3 regions of the Gryllotalpicola sp. CP2-P1 genome follow, and region 3 is predicted to be linked to each of the others. Evidence: predicted binding sites of a transcription regulator. Region 3 holds the regulator's gene; each other region holds the start of a gene.

Region 1 (4,409 bases), on a different contig from region 3:
CTCGGGGCCACCCAACCCGTGCTCTATTCAGCCTTTCCCGACGGCCGGCAATCGCTCGTCGATGCGGTCGCCTTGAACGGATTCACCGAGATCGCCGCAACGCTCGAGTCCGTCCCGCCCGAGCCTGCGGCCCGCATGCGCGCCTACCTCGACTTCGCGACCCGTCACCCGAGCCTCTACGAGGCGATGTTCGCACTGCCGTCCGGCCTGGAATTTGGCGCCGGCAGCAGCCCCGAGCCCCTTCGCCGCGCCTTCGCTGCGATCCAGGCCGCCTTCCCCGGCGCCGATGCCAGAGCAGAAGTCGCCTGGGCCGCGCTGCACGGCCTGGCCACCCTCCAAGCAGGCGGGCGCCTTCCCGCCTCCCGTGCGCAAGCGCGCGTCGAGCACCTCGACAAGATGCTGGCGCGCGCCGAGAGCACCGGGTAGCGGAAGCAGTCGGCCTGGCCTGCGCAAAGGTGCAGACCCCGGCGGCGCGTCTCTCTTCTTCCGCTTGGTGACGGCGATGGTGACCGCCCAGAGGGCTGCGCCGCCGATGAGCGCCTTCCACCACCACCCGCGTCGAGTCGAGGCGACGGCCATCGGCACCTGAACTGCGGGTGGGACGTCCACGAGCCGCTCCTTCGTCATCCGACGGGACGTGAGCTACCGCTGGCTGACCGCCTGCAAAGAAGTGCCGACCCAGTCGCGCAGTTGCTGTGCGGGGGCGGCGCCGACGGTGCGTGAGGTCTCGCGGCCGCCGGCATAGAACAAGAGCGTGGGGATGCCCGTGACCTGGTGTCGTGCGGCGACACCCGGGGATTCGTCGGCATTGAGCTTGACGACCTTGAGTCGGCCCGCGTTCTCAGTGGCGAGCTGCTCGACGACGGGCGCGATCGCCCGGCAGGGGCCGCACCACGGCGCCCACACGTCGACCAGCACGGGCAGCGAGCTGCGCGCCACCGCTTCGTCGAAGGTCGCGTCGTCGGCCGAGACGAGCCACGGAAGGTCGGCGTGACAACTGGCGCAGCGCACGCGACCCTCGCGGGCCTGCGGCACGCGATTGCGGGTGCCGCAGGCCGGGCAGGCGACGACAGCGGATGCCTGCGTCACGGTCACAGGTTCACCCCGTGGCGCGCGAGCGCCCGCTGCAACTGCGGCAGGCCGGGGGCCATCAACCATTCGCCGCCGACGTAGACGAGCGGCGTGCGCGCGCGTCCGCGACCCAGCAGTTGCAGCTTCCGGTTCACATCGGGATGGCGGTCCAGGTCCACGTAGTGATACTCGATTCCCGCGCGGTCGAGCGCACGGCGGGTCATCTGGGTGATCCCGCACCAGCTGTTGCCATAGATCGCGACGGGCACGTCCACCGCCTGCCGGGCGGCACGCTCAGCCATGGGCCGGGTGGGAGCCATCACGTCGAAGAGAGTCATTGTCGTTCACCTTCGCTTTCGATCGGGGCTGAGCCGGTCTCGGGCGCCTTGATGGTTTCGAGCGCAGCGACCAGCTCGTCAAAGTCCGGGAGATGGTGAAGTTGCGGCGAAACGTGCGCCCAGCGGATGACGCCCTCATCGTCGATCAGATACACGGCTCGCTCACTGAAGCCGTTCCGTACGCGCCACACGTTGTACGCGCGGGCAGTCTCGCCCTTCGGGTGAAAATCGGAGAGCAGCGGATACCTGATGCCGCGCACCGCGGCCCAGGCCCCGTGGCTGTATATCGAGTCGGCCGAGATGCCGATCAGCTGGATCCCCCGGGATTCGAATTCGGCGATCTCTTGTTGGTACAGATCGAGCTGGACGCTGCAACCCGGGCTCCAGTCCAAGGGGTAGAACACGAGCGCAACGGGTCGCCCGCGGAAGTCCGACAGACGCACCACCCTTCCGCTCGCGTCGGGAAGGCTGAAGTCGGGCGCCGGCGTGCCCACGGGGAGGCCGCCCGCAACGCGCTCCCCCTCCATCGGCGGAGCCGTTCGGTACAGCTCGCGAACATCAACCCCGGCGGCGTCATTGGTGGGCACTGCGGCCTTGTCAACGTCGAATCCGTCGACGAGCGCGAACGCATCCATCACGCTGCTCCCCTCACGCGTGCGTGCCGGCGGACAGGAATCGTGACCCTCCCGCGCACCCGCTTCGTGGGGCCACCGGAACGGCGGCCCCACGGAAGGTGCCTGGTCAGTGCACCAGCGAATGCGCGGGTTCGGCTTTTCCCTGCTTCGAACCCGCCTCCTCGTGCTCGGCGCTGGCGCCGACGCTCGCTGGTGCCTCGCTCGATGCCGTGCTTCCGGCCAGGGCGCGCTGCGACGCACGGCCGGTAGCGACCTGGATCTTGCGCGGTCGCGCGTGCTCGGCGATCGGAATCGTGACGCGGAGAACGCCGTCACCGTAGCTCGCCTCGACGTGTTCGACATCGGCATCCTGGCCCAGCGCGACCCGCCGCAGGACGGACGCGTCGGAGCGCTCGCGCACCAGCCAGTGACCATCCTTCTTCTCAGAGTCGCTCGAGCGTTCGGCTCGAACCGTCAGCCACTGCCCATCGATGGACACGTCGATCGACTTCGGGTCAACTCCCGGAAGGTCGGCGCTCAACACGTAGCGATCCGACTCGCGGTGCAGATCCAGCGGCACCCCTACCGGCGCCTGCGCCCCGTTCATGGCGGAGAACAACGCCGAGCCGAGTCGGTCGAACTCATTCAACACATCGAACAGCATCATCAACCTCCAATTCCTGAGTCGGGATGGCTCAACTTCTGCCATGAGTGACGCTCGAGCATCCGTCACTATTCCCGCGAATCAGATAATTTCTCCGAGCGGTAGCTTGGCCGTAGACCCCGCTCTGAGATGGTCGGAGTCCCAGCGAGACGACGCGAAAGACATGCCTGCCCCGTTCGACTCGCGGCGCGCTCCGCTCGGCGTCACGCCCGCCGCGGGCGGCGTGAACGCGGCCGTCCACTCCGACCGCCAAGGCGGTCTAGTTCTGCCCGGTCGGCGAGGACGGGATCGAGCGTCTGCGCGAGCCACGCCACCGCGCCAGCTGGGTGCTCCCCGACTTCGTGCCCGACGTCGGCGCCGGCGCCTGCTTCGGGCTGCGCGCCCGGCCCCTGGGGACCCGGCCCCTGACCTCAGGCTCGACGCCGACAAGCTGCTCGTCGACCCGCATGCGAAGGCAGTACACGGCCTACGCCGCGCTCACCCACCCCGCCGAGGGCAACCACCTGAGGCCCGCACTGTCGTTCAAGGGCAGCGACAACGCCGCGTACTGCCGGCTCGTGCCGCGCCGAACTGCTGCAGTGTCTCGAGCCAATGGAGGCGCACCCGACCTTCAATCAGCGGTGATGCGAGCGCTGCCAGGTCGCCGTCTCCCCGGAAGACGTCGACGACATCCAGGTCGCGCTGCTGCACCCTCGTGATGTGGTCGTGTAGATGCGCTTGACTGGATAGTGGGTGTTGCCTTTGCTTTCGGGCGGTGAGGGCCGAGCCCGAGTTTCGATATGGAGGTGCACGCACGTGACGAGTCCGGGTTGGTTCGCGGCGGTTGGGTGCGCTGTGCTTCTGATCGTCATCGATTCGGTTATCTGGGCAGTCGTGTCTCAGGCCGCCAATGGCGCGAGCAGAAGCCACTTCGCGGGCATCCGTCTGCCGTCTCTGATGAGGAGCGAGGACGCGTGGCACGCGGGCCATGTCGTGGCGCGCAAGGTCATGGCGCCCTTCCTGGTGGCGGCGGCGGCAATCGCGGTGTTGTCCGTCCCTTTGCAGCTCGCCCCAGTTGCCTACATCGCCGCTCTCGGTCTCTCCCTTGTCTCCACGGTGCTGGCACTTGGTGTCGGTGCCGCGTGCGCTTCTCGCGCCGCCCGGCGCCTGGCTCCTTAAGAAGGCTGTTGGTTCACTGGCCGAGGCGACCCGCGGTGGATGATGTGCCGCACCTGCCGGCCGTCATCGAGCGTGATCCGGTCGTGCTCACCGAGCTGGATCAGTTGAAGCTACATGCGTGCATCGTCGAGCGCACTGCCGACATTCGGCCGGGCTGTGGATAAGTCGACAGCGATTGAGTAGAGGATCTCCCAGCCGTCGGGGACCTGCTCCGCCAGCTTCGCCTTCACCTCACCGTAGCTTGGAGCCCCGATCGTCAGTTCGCGCGTGACCCGGCTGTGTGCCTCAGCCTCGACGGTGACGGGCTGGCCGCCCTTCCGGTCGATAGACCGGACATGCGCGAGCTCGAAACCCTCCGGGATCCGCGCCTCAAGCGAGGCCCGCGCCACATGCCCTTCGGCGTGCGCCTCGCGGTCTGTCCACCTATAGGTCGAGCGGAGAGCGGCGCGCACGATCACTCCCGAGATAAGCGCCGCAGATGCGGATGCAGGTGTGGGCAAATGTGGGCAGATGCCCCTCGCAAGACAGAGAGAGCTCCGAATCGCCAGTGTTTTCGAGGCGAAC
Region 2 (4,409 bases), on a different contig from region 3:
CGCCGTAGCCGTCCTCCGTGATCGGCAGCAGGCCCAGGCGGGTGAGACCCTCGCGCCGATACTCGACGACGACGCGCTCGGCGAACGCATCGATGTCGTCGAGGCGGACGGCCGGATCATGCGCGATCAGCACGCGTGGCGTCGCGGTGGGGTCGGATGCCGGCACGTCGACGAGCTCGAAGTCGAGGGCTCCGTCGTTGTGCAGGATCAGCAGCCTGTCCTCGCCGCCGACGACGGCATGGTCGACCGAGTACTCGACGCCCTCGCGGCGCGGCCACACGATGCGGGGCGCGGCGGTCGGGTCATCCGCATCGATCAGCCAGGATTCGCTCGTGATCGACGACGACGCGCCCACCTCGATGAAGCGCCGGCTGCGGGTGAGGCCGGCGCCCACCCAGAAGCGCTCGTCCGGTTCGTGGAAGACCTTCACGTCGGCGGATGCCGGCGTGCCGACCGCGTGCCGCCAGACGGTGTCCGGGCGCCAGGCGTCATCGACCGTGGTGTAGAACACGAAGCGGCCATCGGGGCTGAAGAAGGCGCCGGCGGCGGTGCCGGGCACCTCGTCGTCGAGGTCGGCGCCGGTCGCGAGGTCGCGCACGCGGAGGAGGTAACGCTCGTCGCCCTCGACGTCGACGGCGTACGCGAGCAGAGCTCCGTCAGCCGACACGTCGAACGTTCCGAGCGAGAAGAACTCGTGACCCTCGCTCTCGAGGTTCGCGTCGAACAGCACCTGCTCGCCGGGCAGGGCGGGCACCTCGGCCGACACCTCGGCCGGCTGCGGCGGCGTCCAGTCGTCGGGGCCGGCGATCGGCGCGCGGCACTGCACGCCGTACTGCTTGCCCTCGAACGAGCGCGAGTAGTACCACCACGCGCCCTCGCGCACGGGCACGCTGAGATCGGTCTCGAGGGTGCGGGACCTGATCTCGTCGAAGATCGTCTCGCGCAGGCCCGCGAGGTGCGCGTTGCGCGCCTCGGCGTAGGCGTTCTCTGCGGTGAGGTGCGCGATCACCTCGGGGTCGTCCTTGGCGCGCAGCCATTCGTAGTCGTCGACGACGGTGTCGCCGTGGAAGGTGCGCTCGGTCGGGATCCTCTTGGCAACGGGTGCGTTGTCGGTCACCCTCACCACGCTAGGCCACGATCGGCGAGGAGGCCGCCGCGGCGGTCCAAGCGGCCGGGCGCCGCACCCGCCCGCCGCAAGATGAGAGGCTGGCTCTATGGCCCGATTTGCGCGATTCGACCGATTCGGCCCGACGGCAGAGGTGCTGCGCATCGTCGACGAGGAGCCCCCGCACCCCGGCCCGGGCGAGGTGCGCGTGCACGTGTGCGCCAACGGGCTCAACCCGGTCGACTACAAGATCATGCACTCGGCGCAGTCCGCGGCCAACTACGGCATCACGGACCCGGCCGCGACGCCTGGTGGCACGGGGGTGGGGTTCGACTTCGCGGGCGACATCGACGAGGTGGGCGAGGGCGTCACCCGCTTTAGGCTCGGCGAGGCCGTGCTCGGCGGGCGCCGCCACCGCGCGATCGGCGACTTCGTGATCATCGCCGCAGAAGGCGCGGATGCCGAGCGCGACGGCGTCCTCATCGAGAAGCCAGAGGCGCTCGACTACGACACGGCAGGGGCCCTGCCGGTCGCAGGGCGCACGGCGATCGCGGCACTCGACCGTGTCGGCGCGGGCCCCGGCGATACGGTGCTCGTGAGTGCCGCCGCCGGGGGAGTGGGCGTGATCGCGGCGCAGCTCGCGGTTCTCCGCGGCGCGACCGTGATCGGCACGGCGAGCGAGCGCAACCACGAGTTCCTGCGCGAGCTGGGCGTCACGCCCGTCGCCTACGGCGACGGCCTGGTCGAGAGGCTGAGGGATGCCGCGCCCCAGGGTTTCACCGCCGCGCTCGACAACAACGGGCCCGACTCGGTCGACGCCGCGCTCGCCCTGGGCGTGCCGCTCGAGCGCATCAACACGATCGCCGCCCGCGGCCATCGCGGCGCACAGGGCGTCGGCAACCCGCAGGCGACGATGGAGCAGTTCGGCGAGATCGTGCGCCTCGTCGCCGACGGGCAGGTCACGGTGCCGATCGAGGCGATCTACCCGATCGAGCGGCTCGCCGAGGCATACGCGCGCCTCGAGACCGGCCACGTGCGCGGCAAGCTCGTCGCGGTGACGAGGTAGCGCAGGCGAGGCATCCGCCCCCGATACGAGAAAGACCCCGGCGAACCGGGGTCCTTCTGCTTCCGTGCTTATGCGCCAGCGGGCTCGCTGTGCGCCTCTTCGACGGCGGGGTGCGTCGTCTCGGCGCGCGAGCTCACGGCGATCTTGCGCGGCTTGGCCTTCTCGCTCATCGGGATCGTGATCGAGAGCACGCCGTTCGAGTAGTCGGCGGTGATGTTCTCGGTGTCGATGCCCTGGCCGAGGCTCAGCTGGCGCAGGAACGTGCCGCCCTGGCGCTCGCGGGTCAGCCACTTGACGCCCTCGCCCGTCGCCAGCGTGCGCTGGGCGCGGATGGTCAGCAGCTGGCCGTCGACGTCGATGTCGACCGAGCCCGGGTCGATGCCCGGCAGGTCAGCAGACAGGACGTAGGTCTCGCCGTCCTTGTAGAGGTCCATCGGCATGAGCCGCGGGCCGGCGGGGCGGTCGAGGAACGAGCCCGCCAGGCGGTCGAACTCGCGGAAGGGATCGAAGTTCATTGCCATGTGAATCAGCTCCTTCTCTGTAGTCCCAAGGTTGAGCCACCTCGACTCAACTAGGACTGACATTAGCACTCGAACACCGAGAGTGCCAGATCCATTCCGCCATACCCGACGTTCAGCGGGCACCCGGCTCCCGGTCGGTTTCGCGGGGTCATAATGAGCGTGTGATCGGAAGCTCACTCGCTCGGCAATTGCGGGATGCCGGGTTGGAATGGCATCCCGCTCCGGGCGACTTCTTCCGCATCGAAGGCCCCGAATTCGCCTCAGACGAGACGTTCACCGTCTCGGACATGACCATCGAGCCGCACGAGTTCGACACAGGCACGATCCTCGGCTTCAACGGAACGACCGAGTGGGCGCTCGACTCCGTCGCGCTCGAGCAGGCGCTGTGGCTGCCTCGCGAGGATCAGCTGCGCGAGCGCCTCGGCGGCGCGTTCCGGGCACTGACCGCGCGTCCCGACGGCGCCTGGCGCGTCACGACGCACAGCGGTGGCGCAGACCACGACTTCGAGGCCGCCGACGCGGCATCCGCATATGCATTCGCTCTTCTGGCGCTGATCGATGTCACGGCGCTCCGGTAGCCGCTCGGCGCCCTTCCCGGTCGGTCCCTGGCTATGGACCGCCATGATGCTGCCCTTCGCGCCGTGGCAGTCGCGCAAGCTCAACGCGACGCCGGTGAGCACGGTCGACTACCTCCTCGACGTCGACTACGTCGGCGACGGCCACCCCGGTCACCGGCTCGACGTGCTGACGCCGCATCGCGAAGCCGGAGACACCGCGGCGCTCCCGGTGTACGTCTACTTCCACGGCGGCGGCTGGACGAGCGGCGACAAGTCGGCGCTCACCAAGTACTGCGCCGTGCAGGCGGCCACCGGCATCGTCGTCGTGAACGTCAACTATCGCCGCGCCGGACTGCGCGGCGGCGGCTTCGGCATGCGGCACATGCTGAACGACGCGAACGAGGCGCTGCGCTGGGTGGTCGCCCACATCGCCGAGCACGGCGGAGACCCGAGCACGATCGTGCTCGGGGGCGACTCCGCCGGGGCGCAGATCGCCGCCCTGCTCGGCGCGACCACGACCCGGCCCGAGCTGGCCTCGCACTTCCGCCTGCGCCCCGCCGTCACCCGCGAGGAGCTCGGCGGCCTGGTGCTGCACTGCGGCGCGGTCGACTTCTCCGTCGTCTTCGAGCCGGGGTTCATCATGAGCCACGACTTCGTGCGCATGCTGCTTCCCGGCTATCGCAGGCACCGCATGAAGCCGGCGTCGCTGCAGCGCGCATCGCGCTGGCTGAGTCCCATCGAATGGGTCGACGAAAGCTTCCCGCCGGTGCTCGTCACGACCAGCGAGCGTGACATCTTCTACCGCGCGAACGTCAACTTCGTGAAGGCGGCGGAGCGCGCGGGCATCCCCGTCGAGTTCGTCAGCTACGGCTGGGACGCGCGCAACACCGAGCACACGTGGCAGCAGGACGCCGGCCACCCCGAGTCGGTCGAGGTGTACGAGCGCCTCCAGCACTTCATCGGGCAGGTCAGCTCACGTGTACGATCGGCCGACGCTTAGGGTTCTTCTCGGCTTCGCGCAGCACCTCGCGCGTGACGGGCGCGATCTCGCCGGTGCCGTCGAGCAGGAAGCGCGCCATGTTCGAGATCGGGTTGCCCTCGTTCCACTGGAAGTAGATGCTCGGCACGATGCCGGTCAGCTCGCGGATCTCGAGCAGCAC
Region 3 (4,409 bases):
GGTGCGGGTCGAAGCGGTAGCCGGACAGGTCATAGCCGATCTTCGACCAGTCGGTGTCGGCGGCGACCCAGCCGCGTGCGCCGGGGGTGGCGATGCGCATCGTGACGACGAGCAACCCGCTCGACTTCGCGGTGGCCGCCTGGGTGGTCTCATTGGCATGCCCCCACCGGCCCAGACTGCGGCGCACGCGCTCGCGCACCTCGAACTGCAGCGCGAGCGGGGGGACGCGCGCGGAGCTCGGCGGGTGCGCGACGGCTTCCGAACCGGCCGCCGCGCCCGAGAGGATGCGGCGCCACTCGGGCGCGCGAGGCGGGGGAGACGCCGCGGCGGTGCCCGGCGGCACTGCGGGCTGCAGCGGATTGCGTGCGGCCGGCAGCTCGCGCGCACGTTCGGCGCTCGCCAGCAGCAGTGCCGCCGCGTGCTTGCAGCGCGTGCCGATGAAGCACGTGCAGGTCGATGAGATCGGATGCCAGCGGCCGGCCTGCTCGGTCAGGAAGACCTCGCACCGGTACGGCGTCTCTTCGGAGCCGGCGACCGTTCCCTCGAGCACCCGCTGGCCGGCATCCCAGGCGAGTCGATGAATGGACCCGTCGCGCGCGTACGGGCGGGCACGCTCGAGCGCCCCCTCGCCGACGAAGTCGCGCACATAGCTGAGCGCGACGGCGGGGAGTCGCTCGGAGCCAGGCACGCCCACCATGCTGGCACGCGCCGCCGACACTGCGCCGGGCGTCAGCGTCGCGGCGGGAAGACCTCGGGGTGCTCACGCGCGAGCTGCATGACCGCGCCCGGGCGGTATTCGAGCACGTTGGCGAACGCCGCGTACGTCGTGGCGGGCTCGACCGTGCGCACGAGCCGCCACATGCGGCGCTTCGCGCCCCGCTCGGCGCCGAGCGAGCAGTAGTAGAGAACGACGCCGGTCAGCAGCAGCATCGTGCCGAAGAATGCCCCGATGCCGGGGCCGCCCCATGCGATGAGGCCGATGACGACGAGCACGACACCGACCGCCGTTCCCCAGATGAAGAACTGCCCCGCCAGCCCGGCGAGGATCGCCCCGCGCCCGTAGCGCCGCGCGAGACGATCGCCGAAGTACGGCGCCCAGTGCCGTCGCCTGTCGCGAGCGTTCTGCCACGTGGTGACGAAGAACAGGCGGAAGATCGTCGGCTGCCCTGCCGCGGGTTCTGGTCGCGCGCCCCCCGGCGCGGAATCCGTCATGCCGCGACTCTATCGACGACATCAGCCGCGCGGCGGGAAGACCTCGGGGTTCGCCTGTGCGATCGCGCGCAGCCTGCTCGGGTCATAGTCGAGGTACTCGTGCAGCTCGCCGCGCGACGCCCGCGGATTCACCGTGCGCAGGTGCGCGAGCAGCTCGGTGACGGCCCCGCGCCGTGAGGCGAGGCCCACGTAATAGAGCACGAGCCCGGTGAAGATCGCGAGCAGTCCGGCGGCCACGCCGATCGGTATGCCTGCGCGGTTGCCGATGGCGAAGGAACCGGCCACGACGAGGACGACGCCGCCGATGAATCCCCACACATAGAACTGGATGGCGAGGCCGAAGAAGAGCGGCATCCGCGCATACTTGCGCGCGAGGCGCGGGCCCATCACCGATGTCCACGTCGATCGCACGCCGCGCGCGTTCGCCACGGGGTGGAGATAGACCGACGGCAGGGTGGCGAGGGCGCGGTAGAACTCGTCATCGTCGGCGGCGTCGGTCATGAGGCGACCCTAGCGGTCGCCGCCGTGGCCCGGCATCCGCACGCTGCGCACAACGCCGCGCGGGCGGGCTCGCGAGCAGGCGGGCGGGTCAGTCCAGCGGGCCCCACGGGCGCCACACGACCACCTGGTCGCGGCGCTCGGTGCGCGTGCCCGCGCGCATCGGCACGACCTCGCCGGTGAGGCCGGAGGCGAAGACGCGGCGGCCCGGCCGCTGCATCAGGGCGTCGGCCAGCGTCGACTCGAGCTCGCGCACCCGCTGCTGCAGCGCGCGCACCTCGTTCTCGAGCGAGAGGACGCGGCGGATGCCCTCGAGCGAGACGCCCTCGGCCGAGAGCCGGGCGATCTCGCGCAGCTGCGCAACGTCGCGCAGCGAGTACCTGCGCGACTTGCCCGCGGTGCGGGTCGGCTCGACGAGGCCGAGGCGATCGTACTGGCGCAGGGTCTGGGGATGCAGCTCCGCGAGCTCCGCCGCAGCGGCGATCGCGAACAGCGGAGTGTCCTGATCGACGTCCATTTCGTGCACCTTGGTTACTTCACTCAATCACGCGCCCGCGCGAGCAGGTCTTCGCGCGGATTCTCCTTCGGAAGCTTGCTCGCGAACTCGAGCAGCGCGTTCTCGGCCTCGGCCGACAGGTGCGACGGCACGGCCACCTGCACGACGGCGAGCAGATCGCCCGTGCCCTTGTCGGTCTTCACGCCGCGGCCCTTGACGCGCAGCACGCGGCCAGAGGGCGTGCCGGGGGCGACCTTGAGCTTCACGGGCGCGCCCTCGAGCGTCGGCACCTCGATCGTCGCGCCGAGCGCGGCCTCGACGAAGGTCACCGGAACGTTGACGCGCAGGTTGAGCCCGTCGCGCTCGAAGACCGGATGCTTGCGCACGCTCACATGGAGGATCAGGTCGCCGGCCTCGCCGCCGTCGGGGCTCGGGTAACCGCGACCGCGCAGACGGATCTTCTGCCCGTCGGAGACCCCGGCGGGGATCTTCACCTTGATCGGCTTGCCGCCGGCTCCGCTCAGGCTGAGCGTCTCGCCGCGCGTGGCGGCGAGGAAGTCGAGCGTCGTCGACGCCTCGAGGTTCTGGCCGCGGGTCGGGCCGCCGTAGCCGCGGAAGCCACCGGACGTCTGGCCGAAGCGGCCGCCGCCGAACAGCCCGCCGAGCAGGTCGTCGTAGTCGGCCCCGCCGGTCTGATAGCTGAAGCCGCCCGTGCGGCCCGGGCCGGCGCCGCCGCCGAACATCGAGCCGAAGACATCCTCGAAGCCGCCCGCGCCGCCGGAGCCGGGAGCGGTGAACCGCGCCCCGGACCCCATGGCACGGATCTGGTCGTACTCCGCGCGCTGGTCCTTGTCTGACAGCACCGAGTACGCCTCGCTGATCTCCTTGAAGCGCGCCTCAGCTGCGGCATCCCCGGGGTTCGAATCGGGGTGGTACTGCCGCGCGAGCTTGCGATAGGTCTTCTTCAGCTCGGCCTCTGACGCGTCTTTGCTGACGCCGAGCACCTTGTAGAAGTCCTTGTCGAACCAGTCCTGACTGGCCAACGCGCCTCCTTGATGAGTACCGATGGTCGAGTAGGTCGCTCTGCGACCGTACCGAGACTTTTTCCTGCGTGAGAAGGGTCTCGATACGCTCGCTGCGCTCGCTACTCGACCACCGGGTGAGTGGTTATTCGGATGGGGTGGCGACGACCACGCGCGCCACGCGCACGAGGGTCGAGCCCACGGTGTAGCCGGTCTCGACCACGTCGAGAACGGTCGTCTCGGTCGCGCCGGGGGTGGGCTGCTGGAAGATCGCCTCGTGCTTCTGCGGGTCGAAGACCTCGCCGACCTCGCCGAACGGCTTGACGCCGAGCTTGTCGACGGCGCCGCGCAGCTTGGCCGCGATGGTCTGGAACGCGCCCTCGCCCTCGAGGTCGCCGTGCTTCTGGGCACGGTCGAGGTCGTCGAGCACGGGCAGCAGCACCTTGACCGCGTCGCGCACGGCGCGCTCGCGCACCTGCTCGCGCTCGCTCTCGGTGCGGCGGCGGTAGTTCGCGTACTCGGCGGTCACCCGCTTGAGGTCCGCGAGGTGCTCGGCGCTCGGGTCGGATTCCTCGGCCTCGGCGGCCGCGAGGATGTCCTCGACGAACAGCTCGTCGTCGCCGTTCTCGGTGCCGCCTGCGCCTTCCTGCTGATCGCCTGCCGAACCGGCAGAGCCGTCGGCTGCGGCCCCCTCAGGGGACGAGGCGTCGGCCTCGCCCCCCTCGGCGGCTTCCGGCTGGCGCAGCTTCCCGGTCTCGGGGTCGATGCGCCGCTTGTCGCGGACGATCGGCTCCTCGCGCTGTTCGTGCTTGTCGCTGTTCTCGTCCGTCATCGCCTTACTTCTTCTCGTCCTCGTCGTCGACGACCTCGGCGTCGACCACGTCCTCGTCGGAGGCGCCGTCGGCGGAGGCATCCGCGCTCTCGCCCTGCGCACCGGCGGCCTGCTCGGCCTGGCCCGACGCGTAGATCGCCTCGCCCAGCTTCTGCTGGCTCTGCGAGAGCTTCTCGAACGCGGTCTTCACGGCCTCGTCGTCCTCGCCGGCGAGCGCGGTCTTGAGCGCGTCGACATCGCCCTGGACGTCGGACTTGACGTCCTCGGGCAGCTTGTCCTCGTTGTCCTTGATGAGCTTCTCGATCGAGTAGACGAGCTGCTCGGCCGAGTTGCGCACCTCGGCGGACTC

The links. Region 3 encodes HspR, which represses chaperone genes until heat shock. Its sites were predicted from a motif close to AAGTTGAGTCNNNNNGACTCAACTT; they were not measured.
Region 1: a site for HspR is predicted at 2,701-2,725, ahead of ACM2XV_RS09035 (Hsp20/alpha crystallin family protein). Genes of this name have one in related genera too.
Region 2: a site for HspR is predicted at 2,721-2,745, ahead of ACM2XV_RS02120 (Hsp20/alpha crystallin family protein). Genes of this name have one in related genera too.

Annotation. Positions count from the first base shown of each region.
Region 1 is NZ_JBLRDT010000097.1:4,632-9,040, forward strand. It holds gene ACM2XV_RS09015 (TetR/AcrR family transcriptional regulator) at 1-426, shown strand, start outside; gene trxA (thioredoxin) at 643-1,095, opposite strand; gene ACM2XV_RS09025 (glutaredoxin family protein) at 1,092-1,409, opposite strand; gene ACM2XV_RS09030 (peroxiredoxin) at 1,406-2,044, opposite strand; gene ACM2XV_RS09035 (Hsp20/alpha crystallin family protein) at 2,151-2,690, opposite strand; gene ACM2XV_RS09040 (SdpI family protein) at 3,522-3,845, shown strand; gene ACM2XV_RS09045 (hypothetical protein) at 3,956-4,303, opposite strand.
Region 2 is NZ_JBLRDT010000013.1:4,813-9,221, reverse strand. It holds gene ACM2XV_RS02130 (S9 family peptidase) at 1-1,117, opposite strand, end outside; gene ACM2XV_RS02125 (NADP-dependent oxidoreductase) at 1,215-2,171, shown strand; gene ACM2XV_RS02120 (Hsp20/alpha crystallin family protein) at 2,240-2,692, opposite strand; gene ACM2XV_RS02115 (hypothetical protein) at 2,854-3,270, shown strand; gene ACM2XV_RS02110 (alpha/beta hydrolase) at 3,314-4,249, shown strand; gene ACM2XV_RS02105 (APC family permease) at 4,218-4,409, opposite strand, start outside.
Region 3 is NZ_JBLRDT010000103.1:2,512-6,920, reverse strand. It holds gene ACM2XV_RS09360 (DEAD/DEAH box helicase) at 1-688, opposite strand, end outside; gene ACM2XV_RS09355 (hypothetical protein) at 730-1,212, opposite strand; gene ACM2XV_RS09350 (hypothetical protein) at 1,234-1,713, opposite strand; gene ACM2XV_RS09345 (heat shock protein transcriptional repressor HspR) at 1,802-2,227, opposite strand; gene ACM2XV_RS09340 (DnaJ C-terminal domain-containing protein) at 2,251-3,249, opposite strand; gene ACM2XV_RS09335 (nucleotide exchange factor GrpE) at 3,374-4,060, opposite strand; gene dnaK (molecular chaperone DnaK) at 4,065-4,409, opposite strand, start outside.